Regions from separate parts of the Halobacillus rhizosphaerae genome, predicted to be linked through region 1. Evidence: riboswitches for the same ligand, from Rfam matches in the RefSeq annotation. Region 1 holds a riboswitch; each other region holds the start of a gene.

What was found. Region 1 has a riboswitch for thiamine pyrophosphate ahead of Q7A53_RS09050 (thiamine phosphate synthase). Riboswitches for the same ligand answer to the same signal wherever they lie in the genome.
Region 2: linked by a shared signal. The riboswitch ahead of thiT (energy-coupled thiamine transporter ThiT) and the one ahead of Q7A53_RS09050 (thiamine phosphate synthase) in region 1 are both predicted to bind thiamine pyrophosphate.
Region 3: linked by a shared signal. The riboswitch ahead of tenA (thiaminase II) and the one ahead of Q7A53_RS09050 (thiamine phosphate synthase) in region 1 are both predicted to bind thiamine pyrophosphate.

What each region holds. Positions count from the first base shown of each region.
Region 1 covers NZ_JAUTWQ010000006.1:256,605-260,879, forward strand. The annotation lists gene Q7A53_RS09035 (thiazole synthase) at 1-424, opposite strand, end outside; gene thiS (sulfur carrier protein ThiS) at 428-631, opposite strand; gene thiO (glycine oxidase ThiO) at 600-1,748, opposite strand; gene Q7A53_RS09050 (thiamine phosphate synthase) at 1,732-2,343, opposite strand; TPP riboswitch at 2,455-2,566, opposite strand; gene Q7A53_RS09055 (hypothetical protein) at 2,996-3,526, opposite strand; gene Q7A53_RS09060 (hypothetical protein) at 3,824-4,075, opposite strand.
Region 2 covers NZ_JAUTWQ010000023.1:16,001-20,275, forward strand. The annotation lists gene Q7A53_RS18225 (GntR family transcriptional regulator) at 1-697, shown strand, start outside; gene Q7A53_RS18230 (sugar isomerase domain-containing protein) at 707-1,429, shown strand; gene rpsN (30S ribosomal protein S14) at 1,518-1,787, opposite strand; TPP riboswitch at 1,963-2,064, shown strand; gene thiT (energy-coupled thiamine transporter ThiT) at 2,143-2,724, shown strand; gene Q7A53_RS18245 (DUF1028 domain-containing protein) at 2,879-3,748, shown strand; gene Q7A53_RS18250 (DUF2087 domain-containing protein) at 3,871-4,275, shown strand, end outside.
Region 3 covers NZ_JAUTWQ010000021.1:38,874-43,148, forward strand. The annotation lists gene thiM (hydroxyethylthiazole kinase) at 1-265, opposite strand, end outside; gene thiD (bifunctional hydroxymethylpyrimidine kinase/phosphomethylpyrimidine kinase) at 253-1,062, opposite strand; gene tenA (thiaminase II) at 1,059-1,745, opposite strand; TPP riboswitch at 1,790-1,895, opposite strand; gene thiW (energy coupling factor transporter S component ThiW) at 1,901-2,386, opposite strand; TPP riboswitch at 2,545-2,655, opposite strand; gene Q7A53_RS17910 (PucR family transcriptional regulator) at 2,721-4,275, opposite strand, start outside.

The DNA of each region.
Region 1 (4,275 bases):
CTAATCGCTTTGCAAGGACGACATCATCTGAAGTGTAAGTAAGGACAGTGAACCCTTCATTCAATAGCTGAACAGACGCCTTCATCGTTTCAAAAGGATCCGGCAGCAGTGTCTTGTCACACCCAATCACCTCTACTTTAATCATGTCGCATAACCCTGACGCCTTTGCAAGACGAGCAATTCTTACAGCTTCCTCAGCGTTCTTAGCCCCTGCAGTATTAGGAAGCAAAGAATAGTTCTGCAACTCTAATTCTTCAAGTAAATTGGGCTCTTTCGCGTCAAAAATGTTCATTCTTCTCACTGCAAAGGTTAAGATTTCAGCTTCTGATACCTTCACCGCCTCTTTTTGCACCTCATAACTAGGGTACTTTCCTGTTCCTAACATCAAACGAGAACTAAATGATTGATCATTAATAGTCAGCATCTGTTATCCTCCTCCAACGAAATGTACGATTTCCAAAGAATCGCCGCTCTCCAGATTCGTATGTGCATAATCCTTTTTGCTTACAATTTCTTTATTGTGCTCCACTATAGAAATTCGTTCTTGAATGTTATAAATCTCAAGTAATTCAGCAACAGTCATCCTTGGTTGTTGTAAATCAACACGTCTGCCATTCACTTGAATATTCATATTTACTCCCTCCCGAAGTTTGGATGCGAATCGGTGATAGCAGGTCTTGAATAGATGAATCCACAGTTTGATTCACTATTAAATCTTTAACTAATTGTCCAGTCACCGGTGCTAATAAAATACCATTCCGATAATGTCCCGTTGCAAATAAGAATCCAGAAAGGTTCGGGTGCTCCCCTATAATCGGCCTTCCATCCAAGCTTCCTGGTCTAACTCCTGACCAGAAGTCTAGAAATGGCTCGTTTTTTAGATCAGGCACGATCGAAAATACTTGATTCATTAGCCCTGATAAGCCGCCTGCAGTCGTGGTTGTACACTGATCATAAGGTTTCGAAGTCGCTCCAATGATACATCTTCCGTCAGGTTTTGGAACAAGGTAAAAGTTATTGAAAAAAAGTGACTCTTTAAAATATGTGGTTGTGGGCTGAATCGAAAAACACTCCCCTTTTGTAGGGACGATCGGATTCTGAAGTCCAGTAAATTCAAACCACTTTCCACTCTCCGCTCCTGTAGCAGCCACAACTTTATCAGCAGTTAGGATCACATCTTCTAGTTGGACTTGATACCCCCCAGCCGACTGCTTTATTTTTCTAACCGTATTGTTTTCTATTAATTCACCGCCATATAATAACGCCCCACGTTTAAACGCCTCACAAACGTTCTTCGGCTCAACATGTCCATCTTCACCCATATATAGAGCTCCACACGCTTCTTTTGATAATGACGGAATTCTCTCCCTCAGCTGTGGTCCATTCAGCCACTTCAGATTCTGAAACGTTTTGTTCTTCTGAAGCAGTTCATGTTTCTCCTCTTGATTCGCAGCTATTTCCAACATTCCAAATGAAGTTAAGCCTATATCGATTCCGGTTAATTCTCGGAGTTCTTTACTTAAACCCGAATATAAATTTCTGCTTCTCCTGCAAAATTGATAAAATGTGTCATCTTCTCGATTCTCCGTATGCACACCCAGCATCCCTGCAGCTGCTCTGGTTGCTTGTTGACCGCTCTTATTCTTGTCGATCACCCCAGCCTTCACTCCAGCTTTGTTTAAGTGATAAGAAATTGATTGCCCGATGATTCCCCCTCCCATGATTAAAACATCATAATGGCTGTCCATAGAGCAGTTCCTCCTTTCTGTAAATGTGAAAGGCTTTGAACGGGTCATCTTCATTGAAGATCCCTGACATGACGGCAGCCCCACTCGCTCCTTTTTCATATAAACGACTGACTCTTTCGGGGGTTATCCCTCCTATAGCTAGGACGGGAATATGCAGCCGGCCAGTGATTTTCTCTAACTCTTCTAAGCCTCTTGGCGCTATCCCCTCTTTACTAGCCGTCTGATAGATGTGACCGAACATAGCATAATCAGCTCCTTGTTCTTCTGCCTGTCTTGCTGCTTCCTCTGAATGAACAGATACTCCGATCTTTAAGAAAGGAAACGAAGCTTTCACATCTCTTACTGGTAACCCTTTTTCCGGCAGATGAACTTTATTTATGCCTGACAGACAAGCAATGTCCACACGGTTGTGGATGCAAAGTTTCTGTTTATGTACTCCACTCTCAAGCAAGTTCTTCACAAAGGATAAATACGCTTGAGGAGTTTTTTGATTTTCTCTTAAAATAATCCAATCAACGAACGGAGCAATTTCTTTAATCACTACTGCTAACCGATCTTCCTCTAATTTACCGTTTGTAACAGCGACAAGAACCATAGCCCCCACACGCACTCCTTTCTTTTACAAAACAAAAAATGCCACCTTCCGGGTAAGGAAAGTGGCATATCCATTCAACATAAATAGAAATTTCACATCAAAAAATAAATGCAAAAAGCTCCGTCACTTTCCTCCGCTGGTTTTAAAGCCAGTTCAGGTTCAAAGAGTCTCAAAGTTATACTTTGATCTCAGCCCTTAAGTAAAGGCACCCCTAGTGAAATGATTATTAAATTTGTATTTACTTTACAATATATTATCTTATCCGTCCACCGCGTTCACAGAACATTTTTGTTTTCAGTACAAATGTATCATTTTTGAAAAATGGTATAAAAACCCATAAAATATCGATTGCAGCCCTGAAATTGTGATTAAAGTCCCCTACTCGAAACGGACTAAATTTATCACGATATCTTCTCACTTTTCATTAGGAAAATGAGGCGAAAAGATTTATTTATGGTCTGTATTTGTTCTAATGAGTTGAGTTACACACTCCACATGTCCGGAGTGTATGTGGCAATACACGAGATGCTGGTGAGTTTACCTGTTATCAAACATATGAACGTTCTCCATTAAAGCGCCAGTTTGAGGCATAGACAAAATCTATCTGAAAATACTTTTTCTTTTTGAGATCCAATCTCCTAAGGGGTAATAATTATTCAAAATCAAATAATACTATATCATTATAAATATCTTTATCTGGGTAATTCTCATGGTACAAATTCTCTGCAACGGCACATATATTTTTGCAAAAATCCACTACACTAATTCTGATATAAATGTCCGGATCCTTGCTTTTGTCTCCGTCACTCCATGCCTTACTATAACTAGTTATGCTATTTGATAATACAAAATTAAGACTTTGAGAATTTTTTACACCTAGTTCTTTTCGTACATCCTCTGTCGCATCAAGGGATCCCTCATGAAGTAATAAATTACGTAATGCATATACTATTTCTCCATTAATAGTTAGAGATTCTAAATCATCCAGTCCAGCTTTAGGCTTGTCATATTTATAAATATGTTCATCATACCAACGTTTATATCTTTTGCCAGACCCATTCAAATTAGGATATGAAATTTTCGCACATATATCTGGTAATGTTAGCGTTAAAGCTAAAGCTGATAAATAATTTTTGTTTTCTAAATTACTTTTAATTTCATTTATAAGGTGTTTCAGGATCAATCCCTCCTTGCATAGCTGTTCGAAAAAAAAGATGTTTTCCTTTATTTACCTACCTCCTTTCAATAGAAGATAACACCTCAGTATGAGATGCCTATCAACTTTATTTTGCTATTCTTCATCATCTTAAACAGCTACTCTTTATAAGTTGGGCTATGTTAAAAGTGTTGATATTAGGTAAATGAATAGAACTTCCAAATTTATGGAAGTTCTATTTCGTATTATTGATTTATTAAACTAACGCCCCCTTTTGTGGAATAATTCATTCACAATTTTAGATAAAAGTTTACTCCAGTTGACTTACTCATTTCCACTCGAAAAGCCGCGTAATTCTTCTTCTGTTTCAGATTTTAGTTCCTTCAGCTTTAATAGCATGAATTGTTCTTGGTTGGATAGAGAAGAATTAGAATTGATTTTACTAAACAATTCATCAATTTTTTTTGTTATTACTCCAACACAAATATTAGCAGCTTCATTGTAACCATCATTAAATGCCTCATTCAATTGACTATTTAATGCATCACCTACAGTATCTTTTATAAACTTTTTCATTATCATTCTCCAATCTATATTTTAATAAAAAATCATAAATGGTAATTAATCCTAATCTTTATCAATTTAATTAAACCAAATTCTTTAGATTAAGTACATCCATACTCAAAGTCACCTAATGTAAAATTATTTACTGCACAACAGTATCAATCAAATGTAATCAATCGTTTTTCTATTTAACTTACCTTATTCTTTAGCAA
Region 2 (4,275 bases), on a different contig from region 1:
TCCTATGTATTATCAAATTGAAGAGAATTTAAAGCAGCGTATGGATACTGGGGAATACACTCCTGGGGATATGATCCCTTCTGAAAGAGAACTATCTGAGTTTTATGATGTGAGTCGGATGACTGTCAGACAAGCGGTTACAAATATGGTGAACGATGGCTACCTGTACCGTGAAAAAGGAAAAGGTACTTTTGTAGCAGAAAGCAAAATAGAACAGCCTTTGCAAGGGATGACTAGTTTTACCGAAGACATGAAGCAGCGAGGGATGGATGCCAGTAATAAATTGCTGGGATTCGAAACGATTCCGGCGACTCATGAAATCGCTAGAAAATTGCATCTGAAGGATAATCAGGAAGTTTATCGAATCCAAAGAATTCGTTATGCGGACGAGCAGCCAATGGCAATTGAAACGACCTTTATTCCTAAAACATTAATTCCAGATTTAAACGAAGAACTGGTGCAGGGGTCATTATACAATCATATTGAGAAACGTCTGCCTATTGCTAATGCCACTCAAGTAATTGAAGCTACGATAGCGGATGAGCATCAATCTCAGCTGCTTGAAGTCCCTCCTTTATCGGCAGTTCTGCATATTGAACGAAATAGTTTCTTGCAGGACGGTACTCCATTTGAGGTCGTGAAGTCTGCTTATCGTGCTGATCGTTACAAGTTCATTAGTGATATTTATCGTTCATGAGGTGAGGAAATGAATTATTTTACTATAATAGCTGATATGATTAAAGAGTTAGAGAAATCAAGTAATGAAATGATCGATATGATTAGTGAACAAATAGTAGAAAGTCTTAAGTCAGACGGAATCATACACCTGTTTGGTTCCGGACATTCTAGTTTACTAGCTCAGGATGTTTACTACCGGGCAGGAGGACTGGTTCCAGTCCATCCCATTACTCCAGCGCCATTTATGCTTCATAATGGAGCTGAAGAATCTAGCCGAAATGAGAGAAAACATGGTTTGATCGTACCCTGCTTAGAAAAGGAGAACCTGCAAGCGAATGACGTTCTTATTGTAATCTCAACATCCGGCAGAAATCCTGCTCCCATTGAAGCTGCTCTTTATGGGAAGGAAAAAGGACTATTAGTCGTAGGGATGTTATCGAAAAACTACACGTCCTATCAAAGATCTAAGCACAAATCAGGGAAAAGGCTGGAAGAAGTCGTAGACCTCACACTGGATACGCAAGTTCCTGTCGGGGATGCCGTGATGAGCTCTGAAAGCTTTCAGGAGAAATTCACCCCCGTATCATCCGTGGCAGGCACAGCACTATTGCACAGTTTATTTACAAAAGTCATCGAAAAACTAGCGGAAGAAAATATAAAACCGCCGATCTTTAAGAGTGGAAATGTAGATGGCATAGACGAACACAATCATAAGCTTATGAGTAAGTATAGGAAGCGGATATCCTTTTAAACTTTATGTAAACCCATCAGTCCAGCGGGCTGGTGGGTTTAAGTTTTCTGGAATCATCACGGCTTTTTTCGCTCGCTGAGATGAAAAATTACCAGCTGGCTTTTTTAACACCAGGAATCTGACCTTTATGGGCTAACTCTCTAAACTGAATGCGAGAAAGACCGAATTTCCTCATATATCCATGTGGTCGGCCGGTCAAGGCACAGCGGTTTTGTGTGCGTGATGGAGAGGAGTCTCTTGGCAGCTTGCGTATAGCTTCAAAGTCGCCAGCCGCTTTAAGCTCCTTGCGTTTCTCTGCATATTTGTCTACCAACTTTTGACGTTGCAGCTCTTTAGCAATTTTAGACTTTTTCGCCAATGGGTGACCTCCTTAAATAGTAATTGTTACGATTTGAATTATAGGACTCCCACTGCATAATGTCAAATTGTCAGGACTTTGTGCCTCAATATTAGATTTCCCAGGCAATAAATCATAGTTGTCTAGAGTGAGTTGTTCTACTATAATAAGGGCAAACAAAAAAAGCATAATAAATTTAGCCCTCAAGGGGAGCCCTCCAGGCTGAGAGTGAACAATTTGTTCTGACCCTTTGAACCTGTCAGTTAATACTGGTGTAGGAATGGCGGCTTTGTTGATGGTGCAATGCATGGGATCCATCAGAAAGCTTCCCTTTGTATTGCTTTTTTTGTGCTCAATTTTAAAGGGGGAGTTTGAGATGAAACACAAAGGAGTATTGTTTTTAGTCGAAGTAGCTATTTTCTCGGCTATTGCTATTTTGCTGGATATTATCCCGTTTTTGTCATTTAAATTATGGGCCCAGGGGGGATCGGTGTCCTTCTCTATGGTGCCAGTATTTATTATGGCTTACAGATGGGGAATAAAAGGTGGATTATTAACAGGATTTCTACTGGGAGTCTATCAAATATTACTGGGAAATGCTCTTCTAGTTACACCTGTACAGAGTTTCCTAGATTATATTCTAGCATTTACGTCGATTGGATTCGCTGGAATAATGGCTGGCCAGATAGCCTCTGCGGCTTCTAAACATCATGTGAAACGAATGATTACAGCGATTATCACCGGTTGTTTGATAGGAAGTCTACTAAGGTTTGTGAGTCATTTTATCGCGGGCATTGTCTTTTACGGCAAATTTGCACCGCCGGGGCAGCCGGTATGGCTTTACTCTCTCCTCTACAATGGAGGTTATATGCTTCCTGCCTTTATATTAAGTGCGGTGATTGTCAGTATACTTTTCGTGAAAAGACCTCAACTCATCATTCACAAGCCGTATAAATAATTATAAGAATAAATATTCTACTTTTAAATTGAAAGGTGAGCTCAGTTTTTTAATCTGGAGCTCACCTTTTTTTAAGTCATGAGAATTATATATGAAGCAGGAGAGTTAAAGGATCGAATCGAATTTTAAAGGAGTAGGAAAGAAAGGGGTCAGGATATTGAAAGATAAACCGAATATAGTTGCTACATTTTCTATTGTGGGCCACGATCCTGAAACGGGAGAGTTAGGAGTTGCCGTTCAATCTAAGTTTCTTGGTGTGGGGTCGGTGGTGCCTTGGGCTGAAGCTGGCGTAGGAGCGATTGCGACGCAAGCACTAGCCAATCCTGCTTATGGACCGTCAGGATTAAAATTATTGAGAGAAGGTCTTAGTGCACAAGAAACGTTAGATGAATTAGTTAAAAATGACCCTCAAGCAGATGAACGTCAGGCAGGCATTATAGACGCGAATGGAAGGGGAGCGACGTATACTGGCGCAAATTGTCTTGATTGGGCAGGAGGAATGACCGGCCCCAATTACTGTGCGCAAGGCAACATTTTAGTAAATCAAGCAACAGTATCGGAGATGGGAAAAGCCTTTGAACAACATTCAGGGTCTCTTTCAGATCGATTGATTGCTGGACTGCAAGCTGCCCAAAAAGCAGGAGGGGATAGTCGCGGCCGTCAATCAGCAGCAATTTACGTAGTTAAAGATAAAGGAGGCTATGGGGGACTGAATGACGTTTTTGTGGATCTTCGTGTCGATGATCACCCGGATCCAATCGAGGAATTGAACAGGATTTATCAACTGCAGCAGTTATACTTTGGGGAAACAAAAACAGAAGATATTAAGAGGATAGAGGGTCCGTTTAAGTCAAGATTAACGGGAAAACTGCACCAGCTTGGTTACCTTTCCACAAAATCGCCATCAGACCAGGAATTATATAAAGGTTTAAAAACATTTATAAATACTGAGAATTTTGAAGGACGGGAACAAAAAGAAGGGTACATAGACATGCAGGTGTATACTTTTATGGAAAATCAATAAGTTTGTCATTTAAAGCGGCTGATATTTTCTTCAGTCGCTTTATTGACGTTCGATACTAATTAGTTTACTATCTAATTAGATGAATGACTAATTAGATAGAATTGAAGGGAGATGAAAAAATTATGCAATTGGATAAGATGGTTGCCTTTCACAAGGCAGTCGGCGATCCTGCAAGGTTAAGGATTATCGCCTTACTCAGAAAGGGACCGCTGCACGGGCAGGCAATTGCGGGTAAATTGGGTCTGCGTCCTCCGACAATTTCGCACCATATTAAGAAGCTGAGGGATACCGGGATGGTTTATGCCCTTCGTGACAAGAATACGATTTACTTCTATCTAGATGAAAAGAAACTCGCCTTTATGGCAAGTGCTATCTTAAAATTGGGAGATGAGGAGAGTATGAAGAAGGATGAATTGAAAGGTACGGAACAAGAACAGAGAAAAGTAATTCAAAGTTTTATTACGGCAAATGGCCAATTAAAACAGCTTCCAAGTCAATTAAAGAAAAAGCTAGTCGTTCTTTCTTAC
Region 3 (4,275 bases), on a different contig from region 1:
CAACTACGACTGGAATGCCCTTTTGATTTGCAGCTTTTCCGGCATCGATCATAGCTGTTATTTGGGACTCGGTAAGGGTGCCGATGTTGATCAGTACACCATTTGATAAAGCAGCCACATCTGCAGCATCCTCAGGAGCGTTGGCCATTATAGGAGACGCCCCAAAAGCCAGCAGACCATTAGCGCTGAAGTTCATGACGACTGAATTTGTTAAGTTGTGTATTAATGGATTCTGTTTCCGTACGAGGTTAATTATTTCTTCCATTGCTTAACCTCCTCCTTCCATGCCCAATGATTGGTTGGACCACTGCCCTTACCTAGATCAAAGGAGTGTTTAATAGCGGCCGTTACAAATTGTTTCGCTTTCTCTACGGCTCTAGGTAAATCAATCCCTCGGCTCAAATAGGCAGTGATCGCTGCAGAATACGTACACCCTGTACCATGCGTGTTGTTGGTAGCGATCCGCTCCGCACTGTAGGAGTGAATTTTACTGCCATCGAATAAATAATCTACCGCTTCCCCGTCCCGGTGTCCGCCTTTCACAAGTGCGGCCCCGGCTCCTAGTTTGGTCACGATTTGTTCTGCAGCCTCTTTCATATCATCCGTGGTTTCGATTTGCTGCCCCAATAAATCTTCTGCCTCAGGAAGGTTGGGAGTGATGACCGACGCAAAGGGTACAAGGTGTTCTCTCAGCCAAGCTCGGGATTCTGCTTCTATTAACGGATCACCACTTTGAGCGACCATCACCGGATCCATTACATAAGGTGCGGATATTTGAGGGATCCAATCTGCTATGACCTTCATCATATCTTTATCAGCAATCATCCCTGATTTAAAAGCATCAATGGGCATATCGGCAGAGACAGCTTCTAACTGCTGCTGTATCATTTCAGCAGGCAGATGATGTACAGCATTTACACCTGTTGTATTTTGCGCAACCACTGAAGTGACCACAGACATGCCGTAGCTCTTCAGCTCTTGGAATGTTTTCAAGTCCGCCTGTATTCCTGCACCTCCGCTTGGATCAGTACCGGCAATTGTTAGAGAACACTGGATACTCATCTTACCCTGCTCCTTTCTCCTGGCCATTCTTCACACGTATAAGCCATCTCCCAAAACTTCAACTCCAGCTGACAGCTTTTTCGAAATGCATCCTTCATACGCCTTTGTTCGGCTTGGGAAGCTTGAGCAGAAAAATAGTCAAGGCGCTCACACAAATGCTGGGTCAGCTGTTCCATTTCACCTTCCGCATAAAAGCTAATCCACGGGTAGAAGGGATGATCCTCTGACGGCTGGTATTGTTTCATTAAATATTCACCGATCTCTAAATACGTCCATGGACAAGGCAGAAGTGCTGCAATGATCTCTCCCACCCCTCCTTGATGGGCGTGATACAACATATGCTTTACATAGTGATCGGCAGTTGGAGGCAGAGGAAACCCTTGCAAGTCTTCATACCGGATCCCTATAACTTCGCAAAGATTTTTATGGGGATGGATTTCACTATTTAATACAAAATTCACTTGTTCATTAAAGTATTGAATATCCTTTCGTTCCGCCGATTTCGAGATGGCTGTACCATAAATTTGCATAAATGCATTTAAATATTCATAATCCGCTTTAATGTAGTGTGCTATAGAGGAAGAAGGAACATGTCCTTCACCTAGACCTTTTACAAAAGGATGTTCGAATATTTCTTGAAATAAATCTTGATTTTCATTCCGAATCATTTGAGAAAATTTCATTGAAGTGCCTCCTTGGTTTGCGGAAGCTGCCAGGGGTGGGTTAATGAGGTTGCCACCTACTTCCCTACGCTGGTCTTAACCAGATCAGGTCGATAAGAGTTGGAAATACATTCCTCTCAGTCCGATTTGCGGACACCCCTAGTAGATTCCGAACATTAAATTGTTGTAAATTGGTTTCGATCCAAACGATATACCACGCACCAGCCGATGATGGCTCCCGTGATACTGCTGATAAGAAAGGAAGGAAGAAAAATAAAAGCGCCGCTGGAACTCCCCATAAAAAGATGGGCATACGGAACAGAAAATAGCGCTCCAATCACACCCGTACCAATTACTTCTCCTATAGCGGCATAAATTTCTTTTTTGAAGAATTGATATAGAACACCAGCTAGAAATGCGCCAATCATGGCACCTGGAAAAGCAAGCAGCGTCCCTGTACCTAGTAAATTTCTTACCAGACCTATCGTAAAGGCGATTACAACGGCAGGAAGCGGACCAAGCATAACCGCTGCCATTACATTTACAGCATGCTGTACAGGATAAGCTTTAGCTATCCCTGCCGGAAACCAGAGCAGCTGAGAGCCCAGAGTTGCGACAGCAACAAACACAGCCATCGTAGTAAGCATACGAGTTCGTTTCATAGTTTTCCCTCCCATAAAAGGGAGACCCAGAGAGCATTCGAGAAGGATGAGCTTTTGTCACCACGCAGACAATTGACTCATGACCGAGGTATATTCCTGGACACTAAAAAAAGCCAGTCCTAAGGAGGACCTGGCTTCGAATGGATGGAGTCAATAATCTTGCACTCTGACTACTTCCCTCCGCTGGTCTTAACCAGATCAGGTTCATAAGAGTCGGAAAGCTCGATTGCTTTCCTCTCAGCCCATGACGGGCCCCCCTAGTAGTTTCATAGATTTCTATTCACTTGGTTTTGTTCATCGTAACAAAGATGTAAGATCCTGTCACCTATTTCTATTATTCTTTTACTTTCTTCAACATCCACAATCTCACACTAAGTTCTAGTAAAAATAAGTCGTCGGCATCCAGCAGAGAAAGCCCTGTTAAATGTTCAATGTTTCGCAGCCGGTGCAGCAGAGACTGCCGATGCAGATTCAGCGCACGTGAAGACTGACTTACATTACTATTATATTTGTTATAAACGATGAAAGTATGAATTAAGTCGGTTTGTCGCTTTTGATCATAATCAATAAGTTTAGCCAGCGTATCTTCGACGATATTCTCGATCCCTTTATCATGAGATAAAGACATGAGAAGACGATTCATTCTTGTATCACTGAAAAAAGTCCGCTCCCCGTCTTCGTTTTGGTGACGCCCAATATTTAACGCGGTAACCGCTTCATCATAACTTTTATGAAACGTATAAACTTCGTCTTTGCGAAAAGATATTCCCCAGGAAATAACAATTCCTGCAAGAAGTTCATTTAAACGTCGTTCTACTAAGTCAAGAAATTGATTAGTCGTTTCCATGTAGGGGTGTTCGTCTGCTTCTAAGTAAACAATAACCTCTCCATCTTCAAAGGTGGTCATGGTGCGCCTCTGTAATACATCCCCAGCATGAGTGACTTCCTTTTGAATATAATAATTCCGGCTGTGCATGGAAGAGGATCGAACAGGATGATCAGTAGAACCGATGTGATCATCTATCCTTTTCTTAAAACGAATATCCCCTACTATACAAATGTATGGACGATTTAAGTCATATCCAAGCAATTGTGCTTTGGAAAGCAGCTGCTTATCAATGGTTACCTCCGTTTTCGCAAGGTCAAGCAGGAAATTATCCTTCAATCGAATTTCCGTCATTTCTATGGCATTTTCTTTTACAAAATATAGTGCACAAGCCGTTAAAGCATGCTCTAATATATTCAGGACTACCCAGGTTAGTTCATTGTCATCCTCTGGCTTAAACAGCAGGTATCCTTGCTTCTTATAGTTGGACAGAATAGTTAACTGATAGCAGCTATCCTCTCCGATTTCATACTTTTCAATATAATGATAAAGCGGATGATCGCTGAAAGGATAGGGAGTAACTAACTGATATTCTCCCTCTGTTTTACCATTTAAGATATCTATTAAATGGAGATTGAAATGATGGTTGGCTCGAATTAGTTTATTGTGATCACTAATGGCAATCGGTATTTTCGTATTTTCGTATAATATTGTCGTGATTTCCTGCAAACCTTTGCCATTCAGCACACAGTTAATCAATTCCTGCCTAATCCCTTCTGCCTGCCGCTGCTCTACTTCCTTCTCTTTGCTGATTTCACTTAAAACTTCTTGCATAATGTCTCCAAAGCGAACTTCCCACGGGACTTCTAAGATGATCAGGCCATTTTGTTCTGCCAGTTGAGCGATTCGATCCGGCACGTTATAAATGTATCTTCCTGTAGCAAAAGCAAGGGCAGACGCTCCGGACTGAAGAACGTCTTTCACGTAGGATTCCAGCCCAATGGGATCATCCACACAACCAATTCCTGTGCTAAGTACTAATTCATTGCTGCGGATAAAATTT